Linked DNA regions of Acuticoccus sp. I52.16.1. The protein of the gene in region 1 interacts with the protein of each later gene in a pairwise test. Links are inferred from orthologs where the notes say so. Each region holds a gene or a part of one and is shown on either strand. Other genes may lie near its edges. The genes, in order: ptsN and trkA.

The links.
Region 2: the proteins of ptsN (region 1) and trkA interact in binary tests that used the Escherichia coli proteins (3 or more experiments, as listed by UniProt). The link is inferred for Acuticoccus sp. I52.16.1 from one-to-one orthologs.

The regions. Positions count from the first base shown.
Region 1 is NZ_CP094828.1:1,736,215-1,739,375, forward strand. Bases 168-3,007 are described here. They hold ptsN (PTS IIA-like nitrogen regulatory protein PtsN), read left to right. Parts: upstream 168-1,276; coding sequence 1,277-1,738; downstream 1,739-3,007. Other genes in these bases: rpoN (RNA polymerase factor sigma-54), read left to right, coding at 168-443; hpf (ribosome hibernation-promoting factor, HPF/YfiA family), read left to right, coding at 658-1,272; leuC (3-isopropylmalate dehydratase large subunit), read left to right, coding at 1,897-3,007. Outside these bases: more of rpoN, read left to right, coding at 1-167; more of leuC, read left to right, coding at 3,008-3,161. UniProt on the Escherichia coli protein: Seems to have a role in regulating nitrogen assimilation.
Region 2 is NZ_CP094828.1:5,062,986-5,066,169, reverse strand. What follows is about bases 239-3,101. They hold trkA (Trk system potassium transporter TrkA), read left to right. Parts: upstream 239-913; coding sequence 914-2,290; downstream 2,291-3,101. Other genes in these bases: MRB58_RS22680 (D-amino-acid transaminase), read left to right, coding at 2,302-3,101; MRB58_RS22690 (aspartate/glutamate racemase family protein), read left to right, coding at 239-659. Also shown: more of MRB58_RS22690, read left to right, coding at 1-238; more of MRB58_RS22680, read left to right, coding at 3,102-3,174. UniProt on the Escherichia coli protein: Part of the constitutive potassium transport systems TrkG and TrkH. May regulate the transport activity of TrkG and TrkH systems. Binds to NAD(+) and NADH.

The DNA.
Region 1 (3,161 bases):
AGGTCGCCTCTGCCATAGTGTCGCGGCAGCGAGCCTTCTTCGAGGGCGAGGCGCAGCATGTCTCGCCGCTCACCCTGCGCGAGGTGGCGCAGGACATCGGCATGCACGAGTCCACCGTCAGCCGCGTCGTGTCCAACAAGGCGCTCGCCTCGCCGCGCGGGGTGTTCCCGTTCCGCGCCTTCTTCGCGGTGGCGATCGACGCGGGCGACGGCGCGGTGTCGGCCGAGGCGGTGCGTGCACAAATTCGCCGCATTGTGGACACCGAGAGCGCCACCAATGTGAGGTCCGACGACGAGATCGTGCAGACGCTGAAGAACAGCGGCATCGTGATCGCGCGGAGGACGGTGGCGAAATATCGCGAGGCGATGAACATCCCTTCGTCGGTGGAAAGACGGCGCATGGCCCGTCATGACGGGTTCGGCTCGGTAGGGTCGCGCAGGTGATCGACAAGATCGGGCAAATCGTACACGCTCGATCTGGAACATTGACACCACTGGCGCGCGCGCCTAGAAGGCCGCGCCACGGCTCGGCGCCACCGACGATCGCGTCCCCGTGACAGTCCCTGTTTCGCGTGTCGCGGAGATGTCGGACCGTCGTCCGGCTCTGGCCTCCGCCCCACGTCTATCGAAGACGACATAGAAACGATTCGGGATTGTCATGGCCCTCACCATCGCTGGCAAGAATATGGACGTCGGCAACGCTCTGCGGCAACGCATCGAAGAGCGGGTCGAAGCGTCCGTCGGGAAATACTTCGACGGGAACCATTCCGGGCAAGTGACCGTTTCGAAGACCGGCGCCGGCTTCGAGGCCGATTGCACGATCCACCTCGACACGGGCGTCCTTCTGAAGACCTCCGCCACCGCCGGCGACGCCACAGCGGCGTTCGACCAGGCCGCCGAGCGGATCGACAAGCGACTGCGCCGCTACAAGCGCCGCCTGAAGGCCCACAAGACCGGGCCGTCCACGGCGGAAGTCGAGGCCGCGGTCGCCAACTATACCGTTCTCGCCGCCCCGGACGAGGACGAGGAGCTCGAAGAGAACTACGCGCCCCTCGTCGTCGCCGAGACACCGACCAAAATCCGTACCATGACCGTCTCCATGGCGGTCTTGCAGCTAGATCTCATCGATGCCCCAGCGCTCATGTTCCGAAACGCGGCCAACGGGTCGCTCAACGTCGTCTACCGACGCGCGGACGGGAATGTCGGCTGGATCGATCCGTCGCTCGCCTCGGGCAACGCTTCGTCCGGCGCGTCTCACACCGCTGCGGATTAATCCCGTGGACCTGACCGACCTCCTTGCTCCAGACGCTGTCGTCCAAGGCCTCGATGTCGGCTCGAAGAAGCAGGCGCTCCAGGAAATCGCCAGTCTCGCCGCACGGCGGACCGGCCTCCCGGAGCGCGAAGTGTTCGACACGCTCCTGCAACGCGAACGGCTCGGATCGACCGGTGTCGGCCACGGCATCGCGATCCCGCACGGCAAGCTCGTCGGCCTGCCCAAGCTGTCCGCGTTCTTCTTCACGCTCGCCCGGCCGATCGAGTTCGAGGCGCTGGACGACCAGCCCGTCGACCTCGTCTTCGCGCTGCTGGCGCCCGAAGACGCCGGCGCCGACCACCTGAAGGCGCTGAATAAGATCGCCCGCACGATCAAGCAGCCCGGCATGACCGACCAGCTGCGCGATGCCGAGAACGCGGCCGAGCTCTACACGCTGCTGACCCGCGCCCCCGTCGCCGCCAGCTGACCGCGCCGCGGCGGGCCGCCGACGGGCGCCACCCGCCGTCGGCACGACGGCTGCGCCGGTTATAGGCGATCCCTATCTCCGGTCGGGATGATGCCCGCTTGCCAAGGCGCTCGCGCGTTGGCATCTGGTATCGTTCAAAACAAAGGAGGACGAGAGCCATGGCGGCGCGCACGCTGTACGACAAGATCTGGGACGACCACCTCGTCGAGCTCCAGGACGACGGTACGGCGCTTCTCTACATCGACCGCCACCTCGTCCACGAGGTCACCAGCCCGCAGGCCTTCGAGGGGCTGCGCCTCGCCGGCCGCAAGGTCCACGCCCCGCAGCGCACCCTCGCCGTGGTCGATCACAACGTGCCGACGACCGATCGGTCCGCCGGGATCGACGATCCGGAGTCCCGCACCCAGGTCGAGACGCTGGCCCAGAACGCGGCCGACTTCGGCATCGAGTACTACAACGAGCTCGACGCGCGGCAGGGCATCGTCCACATCGTCGGCCCCGAGCAGGGGTTCACGCTGCCGGGCATGACCATCGTCTGCGGCGACAGCCACACCTCCACGCACGGCGCGTTCGGCGCGTTGGCGCACGGCATCGGCACGTCCGAGGTCGAGCACGTCCTGGCGACGCAGACGCTGGTGACCCGCAAGGCGAAGAACTTCCGGATCGACGTCGACGGTATCGTGCCCGCGCACGTGACGGCGAAGGACATCGTCCTGTCGATCATCGGCACCATCGGCACGGCCGGCGGCACCGGCTACGTGATCGAGTATGCCGGCGACGCGATCCGGGCGCTGTCGATGGAAGGGCGGATGACCGTCTGCAACATGTCGATCGAGGGCGGGGCGCGCGCCGGCATGGTGGCGCCCGACGAGACGACGTTCGAGTACATCGCCGGCCGCCCCAAGGCGCCGCAAGGCGCCGCGTTCGACCATGCGGTCGCCTACTGGAAGACGCTGCCGTCCGACGACGGCGCCCACTTCGACCGCGAGATCCGGCTCGACGCCGCGGCGCTTCCGCCGATCGTCACCTGGGGCACCTCGCCCGAGGCGGTGATGAGCATCGACGGCGCGGTGCCCAACCCGGCCGACATCACCGACCCGCACAAGCGCCAGGCGATGGAGCGGGCGCTGCAATACATGGGCCTGACGCCGGGCACGCCGATGTCGCAGATCGCGATCGACAAGGCGTTCATCGGCTCCTGCACCAACGGGCGGATCGAGGATCTGCGCGCGGTGGCGGCCGTCGTCCGGGGTCACAAGGTGGCCGAGGGCGTCTCCGCGATGGTCGTGCCGGGCTCGGGCCTGGTGAAGGCGCAGGCCGAGGCGGAGGGCATCGACAAGGTCCTCACCGACGCCGGCTTCGAGTGGCGCGAGCCGGGCTGCTCGATGTGCCTCGCCATGAATGCCGACAAGCTCAACCCCGG
Region 2 (3,184 bases), 3.3 Mb from region 1 along the record:
CCACCGCGCTCTACTACCAGCACCTCAATCGTCTGACGCGCGAGCGCCTCGGCGGCCTGCATTCGGCGCCGATCCTCCTGTGGTCGTTCGACTTCGCCCAGATCGAGGCGTTGCAGGCCGAGGGGGACTGGGCCGGCGCCACCGCACGCATGGTCGAGGCGGGCGAAACGCTGGCGCGCGCGGGTGCCGAGGTCCTGGTGATCTGCTCCAACACCATGCACCGGATGGCCGGCGCGGTGGAGGCGGCGGCGGGCGTGCCGCTCGTCCACATCGCCGACGCGACGGCCGAGGCGGTGCGCGCCGAGGGCTGCATGGCCCCGCTGCTGCTGGCCACGAAGTTCACCATGGAGGGCGCCTTCTACCGCGGCCACATGCGCGAGCGGCATGCGCTCGACGTGCGCGTGCCCGATGACGCGGGGCGCGCCGCGGTGCACCGCATCATCTACGAGGAGCTGTGCCGGGGCATCGTCGACGCGGGCTCCAAGGCGCGCTATCTCGAACTCGTCGACAGCGCGATCGAGGCCGGTGCGGACAGCGTCATCCTCGGCTGCACCGAGGTGACGATGCTGATCGGCCAGGACGACATCGGCGCGCCGGTCTTCGATTCGACCGCCATCCATGCCGAGGCGGCACTCGCCGCGGCACTGAAAGAGGGCTAGGATGGGCCAAGCCATGCCGGATCGCCTATATAGAGGGGGGTGGACGTCGCCTGTGAACGTCCGTTGGGAGCTGGGAGATCGTCGCGTGACCAAGGTCATGATCGCGAGCGTGGACGATGCCGTTCGCACGGCCGACGTGCCGGGCGAAACAACGCGCGCCGCATCCGCGGATAATGCCGGCTCCGCGTGCTCTTTCCTTGCGTGACGCGCGCTTGCGTCCCACTCAGCCGCTGAACGTGGCGCACAACTAGCCTATGCGCATTGTCATTTGCGGTGCAGGTCAGGTCGGATTCGGTATCGCCGAGCGGCTGGCCCACGAGGGCCACGACGTCTCCGTCATCGACCTTTCGCCCCAGCTCATCGCCAACGTCCGCGACCAGCTCGACGTGCGCGGGGTCATCGGCCATGGCGCCCACCCGCCGACGCTGGCGGCCGCCGGCGCGGAGAACGCCGATCTGCTGATCGCCGTCACCCAGTCGGACGAGGTGAACATGGTGGCGACGCAGGTCGCGCACACCATCTTCCAGGTGCCGACCAAGATCGCCCGCGTGCGCGCCCAATCCTACCTCAACCCAGTCTACTCGGTGCTCTTCGCGCGCGACAACATGCCGATCGACGTGGTGATCTCACCCGAGATCGAGGTCGGCGAGATGGTCATGCGGCGCCTGTCGCTGCCCGGCGCGGTCGAGACGGTGCGCTTCGCGGACGACAAGATCATCGTCGTCGGCATCCTGTGCCAGGAGGATTGCCCGGTCGTCGACACGCCGCTGCGGCAATTGACCGACCTCTTCCCCAACCTCGGCGCCGTGGTCACGGGGGTCTACCGCCAGGGCACGCTGATCGTGCCCAAGTCGGACGAGATGCTGCGGGTGGACGACCTCGTCTACGTCGTCGCCCCGCGCGAGCAGGTGCGCCGCACCCTGGTGATCTTCGGCCACGACGAGCCCAAGGCGAGCCGCGTGGTGATCGCCGGCGGCGGCAACATCGGCTTCTACGTCGCCCAGCAGCTCGAAAAACGCGAGCCGTCGACCAAGGTGAAGATCGTCGAGGCGAGCCGCCAGCGCGCGCTCTACATCGCCGACCAGCTGCACAAGACGGTGATCCTCAACGGCTCCGCACTCGACCAGGACGTCCTGCGCGAGGCCGACGTCGAGGATGCCGACACCATGGTCGCCCTCACCAACGACGATCAGGCCAACATCATCGCCTGCGTGATGGCCAAGACGCTGGGCTGCGCGCGCAACCTGTCGCTCATCAACAACGTCTCGTATCCCGCGCTCGCCAACGCGCTGGGGATCGACGCGTACGTCAACCCGCGTGCGGTCACCATCAGCCGCGTGCTGCGCCATGTGCGTCGCGGTCGCATCGAGAGCGTGCATTCGCTGCAGAACGGGTCGGCCGAGGTGATCGAGGCGGAGGCGCTGGAGACCTCGCTGCTGGTCGGTCGGCCGCTTCGGGCATTGGAATTGCCTGAGGGGGTGCGTGTCGGCGCCATCGTGCGGCGCGGCAAGGCGATCGAGGTCAACGGCGACACGCAGATCATGGCCCGCGACCGCGTCGTCATGTTCGCGTTGAGCGAAAAAGTGCACCAAGTGGAGCAGATGTTCCGGGTGAGCCTGGAATTCTTCTGAACGGAGAGACGATGAGCCGGATTGCCTACGTCAACGGTCGCTACCTGCCGCACGCCCAGGCGCACGTGCATGTCGAGGACCGCGGCTTCCAGTTTGCCGACGGCGTCTACGAAGTGTGCGAGATCTGGAACGGCCACATCGTCGACATGACGCGCCACCTCGACCGCCTGGGCCGCTCGCTCACCGAGTTGCAGATGGACTGGCCGCTCGAGCGCCGCGCCATGGAGACGGTGCTGCGCGAGACCGCGCGGCGCAATCGCGTGAAGAACGGTCTGGTCTACCTGCAGGTGACCCGCGGCCAGGCGCGGCGGGACTTCGCCTTTCCCAAGCTTCCCATCCCCACGACCCTGGTCGTGACGGCCCGCTCCACCAGCCCGTCCGTCGCGGTGAAGAACTCCGAGGACGGCATCGCCGTCGTCACCACCCCGGACATCCGCTGGGAGCGGGTCGACATCAAGACCGTCTCTCTGCTGCCCCAGGTGCTGGCCAAGCAGAAGGCGGTCCGTGCGGGCGCCAAGGAAGCCTGGATGTACGACAAGGAGGGCTACGTGACCGAGGGCGCGTCCTCCAATGCCTGGATCGTCGCGCAGGACGGTACGCTGATCACGCGCCCGGCCGAGAAGGGCATCCTGCGGGGCATCACCCGCGCCGCGATCATGGACTATGCGGCCACCAACGGAATCAAGGTCGAGGAGCGTCATTTCACCCTCGAGGAGGCGAAGGCCGCGCGCGAGGCGTTCATCACGTCGGCGACAATGCTGGCGACGGCGGTCGTGAAGATCGACGACGCGGTTATAGGCAACGGCCAACCCGGCTCGATCGTGTCTGCCATGCGGGCGCGCTTCCACGAAGGCGTGGAAAAACTCCCTCTGAGCGTGTATTAAGACAGCGGCG